Regions from separate parts of the Pseudomonas sp. MS01C9 genome, predicted to be linked through region 3. Evidence: predicted binding sites of a transcription regulator. Region 3 holds the regulator's gene; each other region holds the start of a gene.
What was found. The regulator FliA, encoded in region 3, starts transcription of late flagellar genes. The targets are predictions, from matches to a motif close to CTAAAGTTTNNNNNNNNNNNGCCGNTAA.

Region 1: a site for FliA is predicted at 6,158-6,185, ahead of flgM (flagellar biosynthesis anti-sigma factor FlgM). Genes of this name have one in related genera too.
Region 2: a site for FliA is predicted at 2,022-2,049, ahead of AC1M7R_RS23005 (methyl-accepting chemotaxis protein). Genes of this name have one in related genera too.

The regions. Positions count from the first base shown of each region.
Region 1 covers NZ_CM177073.1:968,704-976,492, reverse strand. The annotation lists gene AC1M7R_RS04545 (tetratricopeptide repeat-containing response regulator) at 1-641, shown strand, start outside; gene AC1M7R_RS04540 (sensor histidine kinase) at 634-1,326, shown strand; gene AC1M7R_RS04535 (glutamine synthetase family protein) at 1,660-2,901, shown strand; gene AC1M7R_RS04530 (MFS transporter) at 2,970-4,286, shown strand; gene AC1M7R_RS04525 (flagellar brake protein) at 4,462-5,208, opposite strand; gene AC1M7R_RS04520 (flagella synthesis protein FlgN) at 5,300-5,767, opposite strand; gene flgM (flagellar biosynthesis anti-sigma factor FlgM) at 5,816-6,121, opposite strand; gene flgA (flagellar basal body P-ring formation chaperone FlgA) at 6,295-7,059, opposite strand; gene AC1M7R_RS04505 (chemotaxis protein CheV) at 7,138-7,789, shown strand, end outside.
Region 2 covers NZ_CM177073.1:5,061,375-5,069,163, forward strand. The annotation lists gene AC1M7R_RS23005 (methyl-accepting chemotaxis protein) at 187-1,983, opposite strand; gene AC1M7R_RS23010 (TonB-dependent siderophore receptor) at 2,198-4,309, shown strand; gene AC1M7R_RS23015 (acyltransferase family protein) at 4,372-5,370, opposite strand; gene AC1M7R_RS23020 (circularly permuted type 2 ATP-grasp protein) at 6,017-7,426, shown strand; gene AC1M7R_RS23025 (alpha-E domain-containing protein) at 7,430-7,789, shown strand, end outside.
Region 3 covers NZ_CM177073.1:4,185,242-4,193,030, reverse strand. The annotation lists gene AC1M7R_RS19120 (chemotaxis protein CheA) at 1-54, opposite strand, end outside; gene AC1M7R_RS19115 (protein phosphatase CheZ) at 313-1,101, opposite strand; gene AC1M7R_RS19110 (chemotaxis response regulator CheY) at 1,120-1,491, opposite strand; gene fliA (RNA polymerase sigma factor FliA) at 1,658-2,401, opposite strand; gene fleN (flagellar synthesis regulator FleN) at 2,398-3,228, opposite strand; gene flhF (flagellar biosynthesis GTPase FlhF) at 3,343-4,692, opposite strand; gene flhA (flagellar biosynthesis protein FlhA) at 4,704-6,833, opposite strand; gene flhB (flagellar biosynthesis protein FlhB) at 7,063-7,789, opposite strand, start outside.

The DNA of each region.
Region 1 (7,789 bases), 2.9 Mb from region 3:
TGGACACCCGCACCCGCCTGGAAATCAATACCACGCTGAGCGCAGTGGCCAAGGAAAACCTCAACGACCCAGGGCTGCAGGTGCGGGCGCGGCTGATGAAGGCCACCAGCCTGCTGCTCAACGACGCCGAAACCGCGGAAAAACTCACCGAACAGGCCTTGCAGCGCCTCGACGGCATGGAGCAGTTCATGAGTGCCGAAGCCGCGCTGCTGGTGGCCAAGCAGTTGCAGATGCTCGGCCAGACCAGTGCCGGCGAATCGATGCTCAAGAACTGCGCGGAAATCTATGGCGATGACCCGGCGGTGATGCAAGGGATCGCCAAGCTCACCGATGATCCGAACATCCTCAATCAGGGCAATGCCGCCGCCGAGCTGAACCGCGAAGGCGTGCGCGTCTACAAGACTGGCGCGCTGCCCGAGGCCCGGGAGTTGTTCCGTCGGGCCCTGAAGATGCAACCGAAAAACATCAGTATTGCCCTGAACATGGCGCAGTCCCTGCTGCATGGCACCGACACCAGTGTGGAATCGGAGCTGTTGGAGGAATGCCGCGCCTGCCTGAAACTGGTGGGCATGATGCCCGACACCGATGCGCGTTATGCGCGCTATCAGAAACTGCGAAGCAAGGCATTTGGCGATGAATGACAGCGAACAGGCACTCGATTTTTCCACGGTGATCGCATCGACCGTGCACGACATGAAGAACTCCCTGACCCTGCTCATGCAGGCTCATACGCAATGGCTCGAGCGTCTGCCCGAGCCTGCCCGGCAAGCCTCGGAGCAGGGGGTGATGGAGTTCGAGTTCGCCCGCCTCAACGGCCTGCTGGTGCAATTGCTGGGGCTGTACAAGCTGGGCGTCAACCAGCTGCCACTGCACCCGGCCTACCATGAGCTGGACGATTTCATCGAGGCGCAGCTGGCCGGCCATCAGGACGTATTCCGCAGTCGCGGGATCATGGCCACCTACGAAGTCGACCCGCTGAGCCCCCTGGGCTTTTTCGACCGCGAGCTGGTGGCCTCTGTGCTCGACAACTGCATCAACAATGCCATTCGTCACGCACGCCAGGCCTTGTTGATCAGCGTGAGCGACGAGGCCGGGCAACTGGTCCTGACCATCAACGACGATGGCGAGGGCTATCCGCCGGAGATGATCGAGCGCCAGGCCGACTACGTGCAGGGCATCAACCACAGCAGTGGCAGCACCGGGCTGGGCCTGTATTTCGCCGCGCGGATCGCCGAGCTGCATCAGCGCGGCGGGGTCTGCGGACGTACCGAGATCGGCAATGGCGGCGTGCTGGGTGGCGGGGTGTTCCGGCTCTACCTGCCCTGAACAGGCCCCTCCATAAATCCTTACAAATCCCCTGCGGGAGCGAGCTGGCTCGCCATAGCGGTGTATCAGCCAGCTCAATATGGGCTGGACCGACGCTATGGCGAGCCAGCTCGCTCCCACAGCCGTATCGCATGAGATTTTAATTGCCTCCGGCTGCTTGATATTCCGAACAGCCGAAGCCTATTTTGTACGGGTTGCCGTTCGCGGCTCGCACATAACAAGGATTGCGTCATGACGACCGATGGCCAGCGTTCACTCGCGCAGCGATTGACGGGCATTGATGAGATTGAGTGTGTCACACCGGATTTGAATGGCGTGCCGCGGGGCAAGGTGATGACGGCCGCTGGGTTCCTCGAGGGACGGCGGTTGCAGATGGCCCGCGGGGTGCTGCTGCAGTGCATCATGGGCGGTTATCCGCCGGCGCGTTTCTATGGCAGCGACGATGGCGACCTGGCGCTGGTGGCCGATCCGCAACAGATTCATCGCCTGCCCTGGAGCCAGCCTCCTCGCGCCCTGGCGATCTGCGATGCCGATGAACTGACCGGCGAAAGCTCCCGACTCTCGACTCGCGGCCAGCTCAAGGCCGTGATCGCCCGGTATGCCGCCCATGGCCTGGCGCCGGTGGTGGCGACCGAGCTGGAGTTTTTCGTCTTCGCACCCAACCCGGACCCGGCCCGGCCGTTCCAGCCCCCGGTGGGCCTGGATGGGCGCCGCGAAGACGGCCATTCGGCCTTCAGCGTCAGTTCCAACAATGGCCTGCGACCCTTCTTCAATGAGGTGTACCAATGCATGGCGGCGTTAGGCCTGCCTCGAGACACCTTCATGCATGAAATGGGCGTGAGTCAGTTCGAGATCAATCTGCTCCATGGCGACGCGCTGCTGTTGGCCGACCAGACCTTCCTGTTCAAGCACCTGCTCAAGGAAGTAGCCCTCAAGCATGGCTTGACCGTGGTCTGCATGGCCAAGCCCCTGGCGCATACGCCGGGCAGTTCGATGCATATCCACCAGAGCGTCGTCGAGCTGGACAGTGGTCGCAACGTCTTCAGCGACGCGGCGGGCGAACCGACGGCCGCGTTCCGGCATTTCATTGGCGGACAACAGGCGGGCATGGCGGATTTCACGGCGCTGTTCGCACCGAACGTCAATTCCTACCAGCGCCTGTGCCATCCGTTCGCCTCGCCGAACAATGCCTGCTGGTCCTATGACAACCGTTCGGCCGGACTGCGGATACCCGCCAGTTCTCCTGTGGCCCGGCGGGTCGAGAACCGCTTGCCCGGGGCCGATGCCAACCCTTACCTGGCGATTGCCGCCAGCCTGGCGGCGGGATTGCATGGTATCGAAAACCGCCTGGAGCCAAGTGCCGCGATCCAGGGCGAATTCCAGGTGCCGGACAATCTCTCCCTGCCATGTACCTTGCATGCTGCCCTGGAGCGTCTGAAGCGTAGCCCCCTGGCGAAGGAACTGTTCGGAGTTGAGTTCATCGAAGGCTACATCGCTTCGAAAAACCTGGAACTGACCAGTTTCCTTGACGAAATCACGCCTTGGGAACGGCGGGTCCTTGCGGCCCAGGCATAACCAAACCCCGCTTCGGGCTATCTTCAGCGATAGCCCTTACTCACCTCAAGGAGCCGCTCGGAACGCCGATGCGCCAAATCTGGAAACCCTTTCGAGCGCTTTATTTCGCCTCGCTGATGATGCTCATCGGCTCGGGCCTCTTGAGTACTTACCTGGCCTTGCGCCTGGCCGCCGATAACGTGGACAGCCTGTGGGTCGGTGCCCTGATGGCCGCCAACTATTTCGGCCTGGTGCTGGGCGGCAAGATCGGTCACCGGCTGATCGCCCGCGTCGGGCATATCCGTGCCTATTCGGCCTGTGCCGGGCTGGTGGGCGCAGCGGTGCTGGGCCATGGCCTGGTGGACTGGCTGCCGGCCTGGATCGTGCTGCGGATGATCGTCGGCCTGGGGATGATGTGCCAGTACATGGTCATCGAGAGCTGGCTCAACGAGCAGGCCGAAGCCTCGCAGCGCGGGGTAGTGTTCAGTGGCTACATGATCGCTTCGTACCTGGGCCTGGTGCTCGGCCAGTTGATCCTGGTCATGCATCCGGCCCTGGGGCCGGAGCTGCTGATGCTGGTGGCCTTGTGCTTCGCCCTCTGCCTGGTGCCGGTGGCGCTGACCCGGCGGATTCACCCGGCACCGATGCGTCCGGCTCCCATGGAACCGCGTTTCTTCATCAAGCGCGTGCCACAGTCATTGAGCACGGTGCTGGGTTCCGGGCTGATCGCCGGCTCGTTCTATGGCCTGGCGCCGTTGTACGCCTCTCAGCAGGGGCTTTCCACCGAGCAGGTCGGTCTGTTCATGGGTAGCTGCATTTTTGCCGGGTTGCTGGTGCAGTGGCCGCTGGGCTGGTTGTCCGACCGTTATGACCGGGCGCTGCTGATCCGTTGCTTTGCGCTGGTCCTGGCGATCTGCGCGTTGCCGCTGGCAATTCTGCCCAAGGTGCCCCTTGAGATGCTGTTCGTCGCCGGCTTTCTCTGTTCGCTGGTTCAGTTCTGCCTGTATCCACTGGCGGTGGCATTTTCCAACGACCATGTCGAAGGCGATCGCCGGGTCTCGCTGACGGCGATGCTGCTGGTGACCTATGGTGTCGGCGCCAGTATCGGACCGTTGGTGGCCGGCGTGCTGATGAAGACGTTCGGCAGCCATATGCTGTATGGCTTCTTTGCTTTCTTCGCGTTGATTCTGGTATGGCGCATCCGGCCCAAAGCGGTGACCAACCTGCATCAGGTCGACGACGCGCCGCTGCATCACGTGGCGATGCCGGACAGCATGTCCAGTTCGCCGTTGGTGGCATGTCTCGATCCGCGAGTCGATGAGCAGGTGGTACAGGAACAGATGCAGACGCCGGCGACGGAGCAGGAACCGGCCGCTGAAGCGTCGGTGGAGGAGCCGGTCAAGTAGACCGTGGTGTTCTCATCGCGAGCAGGCTCGCTCCCATCGGGATTGGTGGTGGACACGCTGGGAGGCGAGCCCTGCTCGCGATGAGGTCGGCCCAGACGCAGTAGCATTCGGATCTAAACGGCATAAAAAAACGGGCAGTCCCTGTGGAGGCTGCCCGTTTTTTATGCCCGGATGATCAGAGATCGTCTTTATCGAAACGACGGGCTTCGCGCTGTAGCTGATAGACGAAGCGCTCGACCTGGCGCTGCACCAGGCCACTGATATTGTGGAAGCGCACGCCGGCGAAGGTGGTGTTGATCCTTTCTTCAAAATGCAGGTAGCGCAGTTCGACCGGTGCGGTCATGTTGCCGAACGGCAGGGCGGCGATGAAGCGTTCGTAGACCTGGCCCAATTGCAGGCGTTCGGTAATGTCGCCCTCGAAGCGCAGCTTGCAGCCGGTAGCGGAAATATCCAGCAGCTTGCCGTCCACCGGTGACTTGAGCTTCTCGCCACCCAGTTCGATGCTCACCAGTTGCGCCAGTTTCAAGGCGGCACGGAAGGCATTGCGACGCTGGTGGTAGACCACTTCCTCGGGCAGGGCGCCGCGATAGCAGCGACCGTCGCTGGAGTCTTCGATGGTCAACGGCCCGTTGCCTTCCCATGCGATGCGCACGCCATCATGGAAACCCTCGACCCGGAACGGCTCGCCTGCCAGCAGGAAGCGTTCTCCGTCGCGGGGGATCATTTCGTCCAGGGCGAGGGCGTTCTTCTCGCGGTCGACATCGACCAGGTAACTCTGGAAGCGCTGGCTGCGTTCATGGAAGGTGATGATCAGCGGATCATGGCTTTCTTGCAGCATCCTCAGGTTGCCGGAGATTTCCAGAGGCGTGGTGAGAACCTTGGGGGGCTGCGGAGCATCATCCGCGTTTGAGGCATTGAACACGGGGGTCAATCTCCAGGCTAAATACGACTACGAATAGCCAGCATTTTGCCAGCATGTATCGCACGTTGATAGAGCGCAGGCATCGTTCGTTTCATGCCTGGCTGAGCGGGCGATGCTTGACCATTTTTGCGGTCGAGCCGCGAGCATCGTAAAGCGTCGGGATTTCACCGCCATTGAGGATGCGCAACTGGTTGGCGGTAGCGGCCTGCTGGACCTGGATCGACTGGCCGTTCTTGGCGTTGGCGGCCTGGCATTGGGCGAGCAGGTCGTTGAGCGCCGCGCTTTGGGACAACAATTGATCGCCGATGGGCGACTGGCTCGCCAGTTGCTCCAGTCCACCCTGGTTGGTGGGCAGGTTGAGGCTGGCGAGAATCTCGCTGCGCTTGCGGCCATGCTGATCGAGCAAAATGATCAATGCCTGTTTCTGCGCCAGAATATTTTCCAGCAGCGGCATGTCGCGACCGTGCAGCGCCAGGGATTCGGTCTGCAAAAGTTCCAGTAACTGCTGGACTGGAACGAAGTCGTCGATGATCAGTTGCAATAAAGTAGTGTCGTGCATGGCTGGCCTTGGGTCTTAAGCGTCCAAAAGCCTGGCGCAGGCGGCTGCCTAGCGCTGGGCTTCGAAGTTGAGCAGTTTGCTGGCTACACGGTTGCTGTCGACTTTGTAGCTGCCATCGGCGATTGCTGCCTTCAACTCGGCCACGCGGCCTTTGTCGACAACAGGTAGATCGCGCAGCTTGTCAGTGACCTTCTGCAACTGTTGAGCCTCATCGCTGAGGTGTACCGACTCCCCATTGCTGACAGTGGTGGCTTGCTCGACCGGCGAGGATTTTTCGGTTTCCTTGCTGGCGTTGGTGCGCGTGGTGCCTGTCAGGGGTGAAGAGCTGTTTAAACGATTGAAATCGATGACCATGGTAAAAAACCTCTGGGTATTTGGACGCTTGCCATGTTCTCGGCCATTCCCAAAAAAACTTTAGGCTCATTTATTCAATGAACGTGCGCACGTCTGCGCTTGCCTTGGCATAAGGCACAGTCTAGGGAACGGCGGGGGCAAGCGCCAGCTTTCTACCCGTCTCTACCGGATCGCTACATAGCCACTTCCACTTGGCCTGGGGCCATCACTTGCGCCTTGATGACGCGTTGGGAGTTGAGGTTTTTCACTCGGATCTGCTCACGCATGCCGCCGTTGGACAGCGCCTCGCCCGGCATTCTTACGGCCAGGGTGCCGCTACGGGCGGTGATGACGACCTGATCGCCCTTGCGAACCACTTCGGCCTGTTCCAGGTGCACGAGGGTTACCACCTGATCGGCTACCATTGGTCGGACAAGTTTCTGACCGATGGCTTCGTCGACGGAGGTCAGGAAGCCTTGGGTGATCTGGCTGACGTCGCGTTCACGCAGCGTCACGTCCTGTGGCTCGACGATGCCGGCCCGCTTGAGTGGGCGGGTCGTGGTGACGATCTCGCGGTACAGGCGCACCTGGGCTGGCACGAACACCGTCCACGGCGCGGCGCTGTCGCAACGAACCTTTACCGTGACCCGCCCCAGGGGCCTGGCCGGGCTCTCCAGCGAGGCAGTCAATTCCTTGTCGCACATTGGCATGCGCAGGCGGGGATCGAGCTGGTTGACTTCGATTTCATAACGACCTTCGGTTTGACTGGAGGCCAGGTAGTCTTCTACGGTGAATTCAAGAAAGCCCTGAGTGACGCCGATAAGGAGATCAGGCAAGGTAACCGGAGCATCGGCGAGGGCACGGCCGCCCGAGGCGAACAGGCAGACAGCCAGCAGCGCACCTAGCCAGTGGCGGCAATGAGTGGTCAAGCGTCGAGAAAATGTCGTTTGTGCGTTCATGCCGGTTGAATAGCAAGCCCCGTGCCGTTTAGTGATGAATGCGCGTCGGACACATTAGCGTTAGGTAGGAGTCAGGGCATGGCGGGAGTGATGGATTCGGTAAACCAGCGCACGCAGCTGGTCGGTCAGAATCGCCTGGAGCTGTTGTTGTTCCGTCTCGATGGCCAACAGTTGTATGGGATTAACGTGTTCAAGGTCCGTGAGGTGCTGCAATGCCCCAAGCTGACGTTGATGCCAAAATCCAGTCCCGTCGTGTGCGGTGTGGCGAATATCCGGGGAGCGACCATCCCGATTCTCGATCTGGCGATGGCCACTGGTGCCGGTGCGCTGCTGGATCAGAGCAATCCGTTTGTGATCATCACCGAGTACAACACCAAGACCCAGGGTTTCCTGGTGCGCTCGGTGGAACGCATCGTCAACATGAACTGGGAGGAGATCCATCCGCCGCCCAAGGGCACGGGCCGTGATCACTACCTGACGGCGGTGACCCGGGTCGACAACCAGTTGGTGGAAATCATCGACGTGGAGAAAATCCTCGCCGAAGTGGCCCCGACGCCGGAGACCATCTCCGTGGGCGTGGTGGATGCCGAAACCCAGCACAAGGCCATCTCGATGCGCGTGCTGACCGTCGATGACTCATCGGTGGCGCGCAAGCAGGTGACCCGTTGCCTGCAGACCGTCGGTGTCGAGGTCGTGGCATTGAACGACGGCCGGCAAGCGCTGGACTACC
Region 2 (7,789 bases), 880 kb from region 3:
CATACACCTCAGACCCCTTTGTAGGATGACCTCAGGATTTGCTTACGCCACGGATCCCTTGTGGGAGCACGCCTGCTCGCGATGGCAGTGGGTCAGTTGACGATGATGTCGCTGATCCACCGCTTGTGAGCAGACTTCCCCCCAGCATCAGTCGTTTCCGGGGGAGGGGGGCGTGTAAGCGCACCCTCACTCCGCCAGCAACACCGCCGCATCGAAGCCCACGCGCAAGTTGCCCCAGTGACGACCGCCAAAGAAGAACGGGACGTCGATCTCGGTCATGATTTCCCCGGTATCGCGCAGGTAGGTCTGCAGCAGGAAGCGCTGGACGTTGCCTGCCGCACGTAGGCCAATGGGGTCGTTGAAGATTCGCTTGTTGCGGCACACCGGCAGATCCACCGCCCTGTCGCCGGTCGGTGGCTTCGAAACCCAGCTGTTGTTCACCGGGCAATACCCCTTGCTGTCGACAATGAACGAAACCTTGCCCCCCGGCGTGCTGCGGGTGAGGGTGTCGCAGGCTTCCTGGCAGACCTGGGCGAAGCGTTCGGTGTAGCGGGTCATGTACTGCTTGGGATCGGTGCCCGGGATCAGCTGATAACTCTGGTCGAACAGATCGAGCCCCTCGTCCAGCAGTGCCTGCAGGCGGACCTGAAGGGTGTCGCGGCATTCGCTGGCCCGGGTGATGGCGGCGTCCAGCTTGCCATGGCCGAGCACGAAGCGGCCCAGCAACGCCTGTACCCGCTCGGCCACGCCGGACAGGTCGCGGGTGGCGGTCGCCGAATGCTGCATGCGCTGATCGATGGACTGGCTGTCGGCGTGGATCTGGGTGACTCGCTCGTTGATGCCGGTGTTGGCATCGGCGAACTGCTGGATATGCTCGGCGATGTCCGCCAGCTTGCCATTGGTGGACTCGAAGTCGCCGATCATGCTTTCGAAATGGCCGGAGGCGCGCTCCACGACTTTCTGGGTTTCCCGGGCGCTGTGGCTGATCTGGGTGGTCTGTTGATGGGTGGAGCTGACTTCTTCCAGCATGGCGTCGATGTTGCGGGAGATATCGTCGGTGGCCCGGCTGACGTTCTGTGCCAGGGTCCGCACCTCATCGGCCACCACGGCGAAGCCTCGGCCGCTTTCGCCGGCCCGGGCGGCTTCGATGGCGGCGTTGAGCGCCAGCAGGTTGGTCTGGGCGGAGATCTGCTGGATCAACCCGACGATGGACTTGATGCTCGAGGAGCGCTGGTTCAAGGCGTTCACCAGCGTGGCGAACTCGTTGAGGCTGCTGGAGATTTCGCTGATGTTGCCGGTCACTTCGAGCAACTCGGCGTAGGAGTCGCGGGCCATGCTCAGGTTCTGGGCGGTGGTGCTGGAGATGCCCTGGGTCTGGCGCGAGACTTCCTCGATGCGGCCAACGGCGCTGTTGCTCTGGTCCATCACTTCCTTGGCGAAGCGTGCCTGGTGGGTAGCGCTGTCACTGGAATCGCTGATGTTCTTGAGCGAACGCGCCGATTCCACGGCGATGTGTACGGTCAGGGCCTGGACGTTGCTGATGATTTCCCGCTGCTTGGCCAGGAAACGGTTGCACGTGCCTGCCAGTACGCGGATTTCGTCGTGGGTCACCAGGGGCAAGTCCTTGGACAGGTCGCCTTCGCCGTTGGCGATTTCCTCCAGGGCCTTGGTCATGGCTGTGACCGGGCGCACGATGAGATGGCGGAAGTACCAGACCATGAAGCTGATCATGCCCGCCGTCAGTAACGTACCGAACAGCAGCGCGTGGGTCAGGCTGTCGAGTCGCCCCTCGATCTGCCCCAGCAAGGCGGCGTCCAATTGGGCATTGCGCAACTGCAGCACGATGTCCGCACGGGCGCTGAGGGCGACCCAGTACAGCAACCCGCTGACCACGACCAGTAGAAAAAGGCTCGACAGCTTTTTAGTGAGGGTATCGAAAAAACGCATTTCGATAGACTCGTACAAGTCCTTTAACGTCTGCATACCGTCGCTCCTGGGCGGAAAAATCTTTTAATGGAATACATTCGACCGAAAGCGCCAAAGCTTTAGGCGGGGAAGGGCTATTTGATATCACTCTGCAAAAGTCGGCCCGATTCATAGGGTTGGAAGGCGATGGGTTTGATGGAAAAGATTTACTGGGAATTATTCTCAAAGTATATTCGCTCTCATTAACGTCCCCTCCCATGAGTGCCCTTTCTTGAAGCGTTCCATCCCTTTCGCTAACCGCAGCGCATTCTTCAAGCGTGTGCTGCCCACGCTGTCCTGCTGCCTCATCGCCAGCCCCTTGTGGGCGCAGGATTCCCTTGAGCTGCCCACCACGGATATCCAGGGCACCCGCATCACTCAGGACGAGGGTTACACGGCATCGCAAGCCAGCACGGCGAGCAAGAGCGATGTACCGATCAAGGAAGAGGCGCAGTCCATCAATGTCGTCACCCAGCAGACCCTGGATGACTATCAGGTGCGCTCGCTGAACGATGCGATGAAATTCGTCAGCGGTGTCAGCCAGGGCAACACCCTGGGCGGCTCGCGGGACTCACTGGTCAAGCGCGGCTTTGGTACCAACGACGATGGCTCGATCCTGCGCGATGGCGTGCGCTCGAACCTGGGGCACAATTTCAGCGCCACCACCGAGCGGGTCGAGGTGCTCAAGGGGCCGGCCTCGTTGCTGTATGGCGCGCTGGAGCCGGGCGGCCTGATCAACGTGATCAGCAAGAAGCCCGAGTACACCCGGAGCACCACATTGAGCGGCTCGGGCTACAGCGAAGGCGGCGGCACCATGGCCCTGGATACCACCGGGCCGTTGGGAGACACAGGGTTGGCGTATCGCTTGATTGCCGAGCGCAAACATGAAGATTACTGGCGCAACTACGGGGTCAACGAGAGCACTCTGGTCGCGCCTTCGCTGGCCTGGACGGGTGAGCGGGCTTCGTTGAATTTGAGTTATGAGTACAACGAATATTCCAATCCGTTTGACCGGGGCACAGTGTTCCGCAATGGACATCCGGTGGACATCGATTATGACAAGCGCCTGGACGAGCCCTGGGCCAAAAGCGTGGGCATTCGCGAGACAGCGACGGCGCGTTTCGAGTATGAGCTGAGCGAGGCGTGGAAAACCCGCGTGACGTATGGCTGGAACAATGATCGGTACAGCCTTTCGATTGCGCAGCCGAGCCAACTGACTGGCAATATCCTGCGCAGGGCTGCCAATGGCGCGCACTACGATGATGAGACCCGTTACGCGAGTTGGGATTTCATTGGTAAGCAGGAGCTGTTCGGCCAACGCCATGACCTGCTGGTGGGGGTCGATAATCAGGTATCCGATCAGTATCGCGGCAAGACCTATCGTGGGGTCGCGCAAGGCGGATTCGACATCACAGCCCCTGTCTACGGTGGGCTGGCAGAGCCGGGCAGAATCAATGCGGCACAAAGTAATCTGAGCAACCAACTGACATCCAGCTCCATCTATCTCAAGGACAACTGGCATCTGGATGATCGTTGGATCCTGGTGTTTGGTGGTCGCTACCAGCATTACGATCAATACACTACACAAGGACTGGTTCCTGCTTCGCCGGTTCGCGACGATAACGGCGACGCTTTCGTGCCATTCCTGGGCGTGGTCTACAAGGCATCCGAGACCCTTTCGCTGTATGGCAACTATAGCCGTTCATTCAAGCCCAACGACGTGGTCGACAAGGACAGTCGTACCTTCAAGCCAGAGGAGGGGCGCAGCTATGAAATTGGCGCCAAGTACGATCCGTTGCCGGGCTTGAACATCAATCTCGCCCTGTTCGACATTGTTAAGAAGAACGTAGTGACTACTGTCGACGAAGTCTCCGAAGCCGCCGGAAAAGTCGGCTCCCAAGGCCTGGAACTCGACATCACCGGTCGCCTTTCCGACCGCTGGGACCTGATCGGCACCTACGCCTACACCCATACGGAAATCCTCGACGATCCGGATGACGAAGGTCACCGTCTCGCCGACGCGCCGAAACACACCGCCAGCCTGTACCTGACCCATCATCTCAATGTCCCCGCCGAATTCGGCGCCTGGCACGCCGGGGGCGGTGCGCGCTACGTTGGTGAACGAGCCGCCAATAACGACAACGATTTCTGGCTGAGCAGCTACACCGTCGCCGATGCCTTCCTGCGCTGGGAATCTCCGGTGCTGGGGCACAAGACCTCGTTGCAGCTGAACGTGGACAACCTGTTCGACAAGCAGTACTACCCGTCCTCCACCGGCAGCGAGCTGCAGGTCAACGTCGGCGAGCCTCGTACCGCACGCCTGAGCGCCAGCGTGACATTCTGATCGCGCTGCGCTGAAACCGAAAAGCCCGGGTTTTGTCCCGGGCTTTTTCATGGTGTCGCAGGCTAAGCCGGGGTGCCGCCGACGGGGGGCTTCGCCGCGTCCTGCCTGACGCCTGACCTGAGGGCGTGGCGAAGCTTCAGCGCCGGTCGCTCCACCAGGTAATAGGACACGCCGCTCAATGCGAACGACAGCACCAGTACCGCCGTGATGATCAGCGCGTTGTACTCCACCGGCCAGAACGCCCGCAGTACGTACATCACCACGAAGTGGTTGAGGAACACCCCGTAGCTGATATTGCCCAGCAGTTCGTCCAGCCGATGAGGCTTGTGCCTGGCGAGCAGGAATACTGCCGGCAGGCCGAGGGCGATGCCGAGGGTGACTTCCGCGTTGAAAGGACGGCGGGGAATGAACCCCATGGCAATGCCCAGGCACATCAACCCAGCCACAGCCGCGGTCATCGACGCGATCCACAGGCCCTTGGCTTGGGCCCGGTACAGGTAGCTGCCACAGAGGAAAATGAACAGCACGCCCGGGAGCAACCGGTAGCCGTATATATCCGTGTCGAGGTAGCCCAGCGAGGCAACCAGGAAGATCGCCACGGACGCCGCGAATGCGATGCCCCGCGCCCTGTAGCGGATCAGGAACGGGATCAGCAGGTAGAAACACATTTCCATGCCCAGGGACCAGGCCGGCGGCAGGATCTGCGGCACGGTGATGCCGAACATATAGAAACCCAGCGGTACGATCGGCAGGCTGGTGGCGACGTTTTCCAGGGTCAGGGCCGCGGCCTGGGGTGTGCCGGGCAACAGGAAATGAATCACCACGCAGGACAGGGCGAAGTAAAGCAGGAACTGAGGGTACAACCTCAACAGCCGGTCGATGTAGAACAGGCCAATCTGCCCATCGCTGCCGTAGTTGCGTTCGATCAGGGAGGTCATCACGAAGCCGCTGATGATCAGGAAGGAAATCACGGCCACCACGCCGGGATTGAAGCCCATGAACGTCACGCCCATATGAGACATCGCCACCAGCATTGCCAGCAGCAACCGAAAGACCCCCACGTGCATCATCCTTAATCAGAGTTGATCCGTTTGCGCGATACGTTATTGGGCTTTGCGGGCAGTTGACAGCCGTTTGCGCGACGGCGGCGGGCCAGTGGGGACAATTGTCACTTTTGACACACATGGGCTTGGTTCGATTGCCGGCTTGCAGGGAGGCCGAAATCGCCAGTGGGTAGTAATTTCCCCGTTTCAGGGCATCAAGCGCCCTTCATCCGTTTCGCTGCACCGATTCGACCCGTTTGCGATGTCCTGGTCAGGCGCCGTGCAGGGCTTTGCAGCCTTATCAGGTGCTTTTCGCCGCTCAAACGAATAAAAATTTCACGGTTACGCCATTTTGCGCCGGTTTTTCCAGCGAAAGCGCCTAACCTCGAGCTTGGGCACAGCCTTTGCTACGGCTTGAGTCAGTGGCCACCGAACCGGGGGCTTCCATGGAACAGACACCCACAGAACAGAGGAGAGGGGCACTACGCAGAGTTGAAGGGGGCGCACGTCTTCCAGACGCAAAGGCCAGATCAGCGACCGACATCCATGAGGTGCTCATAGAACCAGGGCTCATCAAACAAGGCTCACCCAAACAGGCAAGGCCGCACTATTGGAATGACGCAGTGATAAGAAATGCCGTGTAGAACGCGGCTGGGAGTTGGCTATGCCCCGAGCTTTTTTCAATGAAATGTATGACGCCAAGGGTGACTGCCGCCCGCATTACCAAGCCTTCGCACGCTGGTTGGCGGACACGCCGACCGAGCTGCTCGAGCAACGCCGGCGCGAAGCCGACCTGCTGTTCCATCGCGCCGGGATCACCTTCACGCTGTATGGGGACGAGCAGGGTACCGAGCGGTTGATACCGTTCGACATCATTCCGCGCAGCATCAAGGCCAGTGAATGGCAGACGGTCGAGCGCGGCTGCATCCAGCGGGTCCAGGCCCTGAACATGTTCCTGGCCGACATCTATCACGACCAGCGCATTCTCAAGGAGGGCATCATCCCGGCCGAGCAGGTGCTGGCCAACGAGGGTTACCAGATCGCGATGCAGGGCCTGAACCTGCACCGGGGCATCTATGCCCATATCGCCGGTGTCGACCTGGTGCGTGACGGCGATGGCAGCTACTACGTGCTGGAAGACAACCTGCGCACCCCCAGCGGCGTGAGCTACATGCTCGAAGACCGCAAGATGATGATGCGCCTGTTCCCCGAACTGTTCGCGGCCCAGCGCGTGGCCCCCATCGATCATTACCCGAACCTGCTGCTCGACACCCTCAAGAGCTCCAGCCCGCTGGACAACCCCACCGCCGTGGTCCTGACCCCCGGCCGTTTCAACAGTGCCTATTTCGAACACGCGTTCCTGGCCCGGGAAATGGGGGTGGAACTGGTGGAAGGGGCCGACCTGTTCGTGCGCGACGACCATGTCTACATGCGCACCACGGCAGGTCCCCAACAGGTGGACGTGATTTACCGTCGTCTCGACGATGCGTTCCTCGATCCGCTGTCGTTCAACCCCGACTCCATGCTGGGCGTGCCCGGGCTGATCGCCGTGTACCGCGCCGGCAATGTGGTGCTGGCGAATGCCGTCGGCACCGGCGTGGCCGACGACAAGTCGATCTACCCCTACGTGGACGAGATGATCCGCTTCTACCTCACCGAAGAACCCATCCTCAAGAACGTGCCCACCTGGCAGTGCCGCAAGCCCCAGGACCTGTCCCATGTGCTGGCCAACCTGCCCGACCTGGTGGTCAAGGAAACCCAGGGCTCCGGCGGCTACGGCATGCTGGTGGGGCCGGCGGCGACCGCGGCGCAGATCGAAGACTTCCGCGCCCGCCTCAAGGCCCGGCCGCAAGACTACATCGCCCAACCGACCCTGAGCCTGTCCACGTGCCCGACCTTTGTCGAGAACGGCATCGCCCCGCGTCATATCGACCTGCGTCCGTTCGTGCTGTCGGGCAAGGAGACGCGCCTGGTGCCCGGGGGGCTGACCCGCGTGGCGCTTCGCGAGGGCTCGCTGGTGGTGAACTCGTCCCAGGGTGGCGGTACCAAGGACACCTGGGTAGTGGAGGATTAAGACATGCTTTCAAGAACCGCTTCGGACCTCTACTGGATGTCCCGCTACCTGGAGCGCGCCGAGAACCTGGCGCGCATGCTGGAGGTCAGCTACTCGCTGTCGCTGATGCCCCAGGCCGGGCGTAGCGACGGGCACGCCGAGCTGGCGATGTCATTGCTGGCCGCCGGTACGCTGGACGACTACAACGCTCGTTATGGGGCGCTCGACAGCGAACACATGCTGCATTTCTTCGCCCTGGACGACACCAACCCCGGCAGCATCTACAGCTGCCTGCGGGCGGCGCGGACCAATGCCCACGCCGTGCGCGGACGCATCACCGCCGACATGTGGGAAAACATCAACGCCACCTGGCTGGAAATGCGC
Region 3 (7,789 bases):
GCCGGCCTCAACCAGGAAATCCTGAAGGATCTCTTCATCGGCGCCGAAGCTCATTAATGGCTGCTCCTAAAACAGGTAGGTCGTGATGACGGTTAATCCCGGATCGCATTGGTGTCGTGAGCGTGCCCGGCAAGGCTTGCAACGCAGCATGGCGCGCTCTGGACTCCAACCTCTCGGGGTGCGCCCCACAAGGCGCAATCCGTCGTTACTCGTCGTTCATTTGGTAAGACCAAACCACACTCCTCGTGCCTGGGTCTTGCGCCTTGTGGGGCACGGCGCGATCGGTATTAACCGTTATCACGACCTACAAACTCAAAATCCAAGGCTGGACAACAAATCGTCCACGTCGTCCTGACCGGATACAACGTCTTCTCTTTTATCGGCATGAATTTGCGGACCTTCACCCTGGGAGAGATGTTTTTTTGGATCTTTTTCAGCGAGCATCGCCGCACGGTCATGTTCGATGCCCGCAAAGCGGTCCACCTGACTGGCCATGAGCACGAGTTTGAGCAGATTGCTTTCGACTTCGGTGACCAGTTGGGTCACGCGCTTGATCACCTGCCCGGTCAGGTCCTGATAGTCCTGGGCCAGCAGAATGTCGTTGAGGTTGTTCGCCACGGCGCGGTTGTCGGCGCTGCTGCGTGTCAGAAAACCGTCGACACGGCGAGCCAGCTCCCGGAATTCCTGGGCCCCGACTTCCCGCCGCATGAACCGGCCCCAATCGGCGCTCAAGGCCTGGGCTTCGTCGCCCAGGCCGTTGACCAGGGGCGTAGCGCTTTCCACCAGGTCCATGGTGCGGTTGGCCGCGGCCTCGGTCAGCTTGACCACGTAGGACAGGCGCTCGGTCGCGTCGGTGATCTGCGAGACCTCCTCGGCCTGCGGCATGTTCGGGTCGATCTGGAAATTGACGATTGCGCTGTGCAGTTCACGGGTGAGCTTGCCGACTTCCTGGTACAGACCACGATCCCGGGTCTGGTTGAGCTCGTGGATCATCTGGACAGCGTCGCCGAAGCGGCCTTTTTCAAGGCTATCGACCAGTTCGCGGGCATGTTTTTTCAGGGTCGATTCGAAATCGCCCATTGAAGATTCGTTATGCTCCATAGCTCCCCCGTGGCGCCATTAACCGATGCGTTCGAAGATTTTCTCGATCTTCTCTTTCAACGCCTGGGCCGTGAAGGGTTTGACCACATAGCCGTTCACACCGGCCTGGGCCGCTTCGATGATCTGCTCGCGCTTGGCTTCGGCGGTGACCATCAGCACGGGAAGGTGCTTGAGTTTTTCATCGGCGCGTACATGACGCAGCAAGTCGATACCGGTCATGCCGGGCATGTTCCAGTCAGTCACCAGAAAGTCGATGCTCCCGCTGTTGAGGACCGGGATGGCGGTGGTGCCATCGTCGGCCTCAACCGTGTTGGTGAACCCAAGGTCACGCAACAGGTTCTTAATGATCCGCCGCATCGTTGAAAAATCGTCAACGATGAGGATTTTCATGTTCTTGTCCAATTCGACCTCCAAGCAGTCTTAAACGTGTCCAGCACCTGAACGCGCCATTTCAATCAATCCGGCACAACACTCGACAACGGTCCGGTGCGCACCGTACGGCGACTGATGGGAACTTGCCCCGCCAACCTCGTCCGCTGCGCTCCCCTGCCCGCTGTCAGCGCGCTCGCCACTCCCCCAAACGCCCCCGCAAACGGGCCGCGCACTGGCTGTGTAACTGGCTGACCCGCGATTCGCTGACCCCCAGGACCTCACCGATTTCCTTGAGGTTCAGCTCTTCGTCGTAGTACAGCGCCAAGACCAGTCGCTCACGCTCCGGCAAATTGGCAATCGCATCCGCCAACGCACTCTGGAAGCGTTCATCTTCCAGGTCACGCGACGGCTCCATATAGGCACTTGCGCCATCCTCATGCAGCCCTTCGTGCTCGCCGTCCTGCAACAGGTCGTCGAAACTGAACAGGCGGCTGCCCAGGGTATCGTTCAAAATCCCGTAATAATCGTCGAGACTCAACTGGAGTTCGGCCGCAACCTCGTGATCTTTAGCGTCACGTCCGGTTTTAGATTCGATGGCGCGAATCGCGTCACTGACCATGCGGGTATTACGGTGTACCGAACGCGGTGCCCAATCGCCCTTGCGGACCTCATCGAGCATCGCGCCACGAATGCGGATACCGGCATAGGTCTCGAAACTGGCCCCCTTGCTGGCGTCGTATTTGTTCGCCACTTCGAGCAGGCCGATCATGCCTGCCTGGATCAGGTCTTCGACCTGGACACTGGCCGGCAGGCGCGCCAGCAAGTGATAGGCAATGCGCTTGACCAGGGGCGCGTAACGCTCGATCAATTCGTATTGGGCGTCCCGTGCCGATTTCTTGTAGAGATGGTTGTAACCGCTGGCTGTCATAACACGGGCCCTGCTGTTTGTTGCACGAGACGCTCGACGAAAAATTCCAGATGCCCGCGTGGGTTGGCCGGCAGTGGCCAGGTATCGACCTTCTGGGCGATCGCCTTGAACGCCAGCGCGCATTTGGAACGTGGAAAGGCTTCATAGACGGCACGTTGCTTCTGGACGGCCTTGCGTACGCTTTCGTCGTAGGGCACGGCCCCCACGTATTGAAGCGCAACGTCCAGGAAGCGATCCGTGACCTTGGTCAACTTGGCGAACAGGTTGCGTCCCTCCTGTGGGCTCTGGGCCATGTTGGCCAGGACGCGGAAGCGGTTCATGCCATAGTCGCGGTTCAGTAGCTTGATCAGGGCATAGGCGTCGGTGATGGACGTCGGTTCGTCGCAGACCACCAGCAACACCTCCTGGGCGGCGCGTACGAAACTGACGACCGAGTCACCGATACCGGCCGCGGTATCGATCACCAGCACATCGAGGTTATCGCCAATGTCGCTGAATGCCTGGATCAGGCCGGCGTGCTGGGCCGGGGTCAGATGAACCATGCTCTGGGTGCCGGAGGCGGCCGGCACGATGCGAATCCCGCCGGGCCCTTGCAGCAGCACGTCGCGCAATTCGCAGCGACCTTCGATGACGTCCGCCAGGGTGCGCTTGGGGGTAAGCCCCAGCAGCACGTCGACGTTCGCCAGGCCCAGGTCGGCGTCCAGCAGCATGACCCGTCGGCCAAGCTCTGCCAGAGCCAGGGACAAGTTCACTGACACGTTAGTCTTGCCGACGCCACCTTTGCCGCCGGTCACCGCGATCACCTGTACGGGATGCATGCTGCCCATGTTCGTTCTTTACCTTGTCTTACTTAGACGGAGGCCACATTACTGGCTGCGCGTTCATACTGAACATTGCATGGCAGACCATCGATGTAGGTACAAAAAATATTCATGATTACCTCAGCCGACCTGCTTGGTAGGGCTGTGGTAGATATCAGCGAACATGTCAGCCATGGCTTCTTCGCTGGGTTCGTCCTGCATTTGCACACTCACGGCGCGACTGACCAGTTGATGACGACGCGGCAGATGCAAATCATCCGGGATCCGCGGCCCATCGGTCAGGTACGCCACCGGCAGATCGTGACCGATCGCCAGGCTCAACACCTCGCCCAGGCTTGCCGTTTCGTCCAGCTTGGTCAGGATGCAACCGGCCAGACCACAGCGTTTGTAGCTGTGATAAGCGGCCGTTAGAACCTGTTTCTGGCTGGTGGTTGCCAACACGAGATAATTTTTTGACCGTATACCGCGACCGGCCAGGCTTTCAAGCTGCATGCGCAGGGCCGGGTCGCTGGCTTGCAGGCCGGCGGTATCGATCAGCACGACACGCTTGCGCAGCAGCGGCTCCAGCGCCTGGGCCAGGGATTGGCCCGGGTCCACGTGGGTCACCGACACATTGAGGATCCGACCCAGGGTCTTGAGTTGCTCCTGGGCGCCGATGCGGAAACTGTCCATGCTCACCAGGGCAATGCTCTGGGAACCGTACTTGAGCACATAACGGGCGGCCAGCTTGGCCAGGGTGGTGGTCTTGCCCATGCCGGCCGGACCGACCATCGCAATCACCCCGCCCTCTTCCAGCGGCTCGACTTCCGGCGTGGCGATCATCCGCGCCAGGTGCGCCAGCAGCATGCGCCAGGCCTGGCGAGGCTCCTCGATATCGTTGATCAGCGCCAGCAGGTCGCGGGCCAACGGACCGGACAGGCCGATGCGTTGCAGGCGACGCCACAGGTTGGCCTGGGCCGGGCGGCTGCCTTGCAGCTGGTTCCAGGCCAGGGAGCCGAGCTGGACTTCCATCAGCTCGCGCAGGCTGTTGAGCTCGAAACGCATCGAATCCAGGGCCCGTGGGTCGATACCCGGGGCGGGCGCGGCCGGAGCCGGGGCCGGACGACGCGGCTCGGCCGGGGTCGGCTCGATCAGCGGCTCGGCAGCGGTCAAGGGCAGGCCGGCAGTCAGCGGCTGGCCGGCGAACAATTGACGATTGGTGCCGGCGGCGGCCTCGCCTTCGCTGCTGCGCAGGCTCAATTCGGCCTGGGCACTGGCGATGCGCGACTGGGTCTTGCGCAGCTCATCCTCAAGTTCCATGTTCGGAACCCGCGGGGCCAACGCAGACAATTTGTAGTCCAGGGCCGCCGTCAGCTCGACACCGCCGGCGATCCGGCGGTTGCCGATGATGGCTGCTTCGGCGCCCAGCTCGTCACGAACCAGTTTCATGGCCTGACGCATATCGGCGGCGAAAAAACGCTTCACTTGCATAAACCACTACCTCAGCCGTTGGGCCCTACTGTCGCAACAATGGTCACTTGCTTGTTGTCCGGTATTTCCTGGTAAGCCAGCACATGCAGGCCCGGGACTGCGAGGCGGCCGAAGCGCGAGAGCATCGCGCGAATCGGACCTGCCACCAGCAGGATCACCGGTTGACCTTGCATTTCCTGCCGCTGGGCTGCCTCGATCAACGAACGCTGCAGCTTCTCGGCCATGCTTGGCTCCAGCAGAACACCCTCTTCCGAGCCTTGTCCTGCCTTCTGAAGACTATTGAGCAATATCTGTTCCAACCTTGGCTCCAGCGTGATCACAGGCAGCTCGGACTCAGTACCTACAATGCTTTGGACGATTGCACGGGACACGCCGACCCGCACTGCAGCCACCAGGGCGGCGGTATCTTGACTCTTGGAAGCGTTGTTGGCGATCGCTTCGGCAATGCTGCGAATGTCGCGAACCGGTACCTGTTCGGCCAGCAGCGCTTGCAGCACCTTGAGCAACTGAGACAACGAAACCACGCCAGGCACCAGCTCTTCGGCCAGTTTCGGAGAGCCCTTGGCCAGTACCTGCAGCAATTGCTGGACTTCCTCGTGGCCAATCAGCTCGCTGGAGTGCTTGTACAGAATCTGGTTCAAATGGGTCGCGACCACGGTACTGGCGTCCACCACGGTGTAGCCGAGGGACTGGGCCTGGGCTCGCTGGCTGATTTCGATCCACACCGCCTCGAGACCGAAAGCCGGATCCTTGGCGGTGATGCCGTTGAGCGAACCATAGACCTGCCCCGGGTTGATGGCCAATTCGCGGTCCGGATAGATCTCGGCTTCCGCCAGGATCACCCCCATCAAGGTCAGGCGATAGGCGCTTGGGGCCAGGTCGAGGTTGTCACGGATATGCACGGTGGGCATCAGGAAACCCAGGTCCTGGGACAGCTTCTTGCGCACGCCCTTGATCCGTGCCAGCAACTGGCCGCCCTGGTTGCGGTCGACCAGCGGGATCAGGCGGTAACCGACTTCCAGGCCGATCATGTCGATGGGGGTCACGTCGTCCCAGCCCAGCTCCTTGGTTTCCATGGCACGGGCCGGCGATGGCAGCAATTCCTGCTGGCGCTTGACCTCCTGCAGGGCCTGGACCTTCTGCTCGTTCTGTTTCTTCCAGAACAGATAGGCGCCGCCCGCGGCCACGGCAGCCATGGTCAGGAAGGAAACGTGCGGCATGCCCGGCACCAGGCCCATCACCGCCATCAGGCCGGCGGCCACGGCCAGGGCCTTGGGCGAGGCGAACATCTGCCGGCCGATCTGCTTGCCCATGTCTTCGGAGCCCGAGGCACGGGTCACCATGATCGCCGCGGCTGTGGATAACAACAGTGATGGCAATTGCGCCACCAAACCGTCACCGATGGTCAGCAAGGCATAGACCTTGCCCGCATCGCCGAAACTCATGTTGTGCTGGAAGATACCGACCGCCATGCCGCCGATCAGGTTGATGAAGAGGATCAGCAAGCCGGCGATGGCGTCACCGCGCACGAACTTGCTCGCACCGTCCATGGAGCCGTAGAACTCGGCTTCCTGGGCCACTTCAAGGCGGCGTGCCTTGGCCTGGCTCTGGTCGATCAGACCGGCGTTGAGGTCGGCATCGATCGCCATCTGCTTGCCTGGCATCGCATCGAGGGTAAAGCGCGCGCTCACCTCCGAAATCCGCCCGGCACCCTTGGTCACCACCACGAAGTTGATGATCATGAGGATGGCGAACACCACGATACCGACCACGTAGTTGCCACCAATCACCACCTCACCGAAGGCCTGGATCACCTTACCGGCAGCGGCGTGACCTTCCTGGCCGTGGAGCATGACCACGCGGGTGGACGCCACGTTCAGCGCCAGGCGCAACAGCGTGGCCACCAGCAGGATGGTGGGGAAGACCGCGAAATCCAGTGGGCGCAAGGCATACACGCACACCAGCAGTACGACGATGGACAAAGCGATGTTGAACGTGAAGAACACGTCCAGCAGGAACGGTGGTACCGGCAGCATCATCATGGCCAGCATGACCAGCAGCAACAGCGGCACGCCCAGATTGCCCCGGCTGAGGTCTACGACGTTGCTGCGCGCGGTGCTGAGTAACTGAGAGCGATCCACCGATATTCCCCGTTCCGTGAAGCAAACTTTTGACGCCCAGAGCGGGCGCAGACGGGGTATTGCAAGAAGCCTTCCAACTTTTGCCGACAGCCGAAACAGAGCGGGCGAAACGAATGCACGCGGTGGCAGCGAGCCTGCCCGCGACTGCGATTTGTCAGGCGCATCCGATGGTCGAATGGAGCATCGCGTTCGCGAGCAGGCTCGCCCCCACAGGGGGCGGGTTCATGGCTCAGGAATCGCGGCGCAGGTCCGGCGGGATCGGCAGGTCCTTGAGCGGCTCGGGACGCTTGCCCTTGCCGGCGCGGTGCTGACGGATCTGATAGACGTAGGCCAGTACCTGGGCCACCGCCAGATACAGGCCACCGGGGATTTCCTGGTCGAGTTCGGTGGAGTAGTAAATGGAACGTGCCAGCGCCGGAGATTCGAGCAGCATCACTTCATTGGCCACGGCGATTTCACGGATCTTCAATGCCAGGAAGTCGCTGCCCTTGGCCAGCAATACCGGGGCGTTGCCTTTGTCAGGATCGTATTTGAGCGCCACGGCATAGTGGGTCGGGTTGGTAATGACCACGTCGGCTTCCGGAATTGCCGCCATCATCCGCCGCTGGGATACCTCGCGCTGCAACTGGCGAATCCGCTGCTTGACCTCCGGCTTGCCCTCCGAGTCCTTGTACTCGTCGCGCACCTCCTGCTTGGTCATCATCAGTTTCTGCTTGCTCTGATAGAGCTGGATCGGCACATCGATAGCGGCGATCAGGATCAAGCCACAGGCCATCCACAACGTGCTCCAGCCCACCAGTTGCACGCTATGGATAATGGCCTGCTCCAGTGGTTCATGGGCGATGCGCAGCACGTCGTCGATATCGGCCTGCAATACCACCAATGCAACGGACAGGACCAACAGGAACTTGCCGAATGCCTTGAGCAGCTCCATCAGTGCCGTGGTGGAAAACATG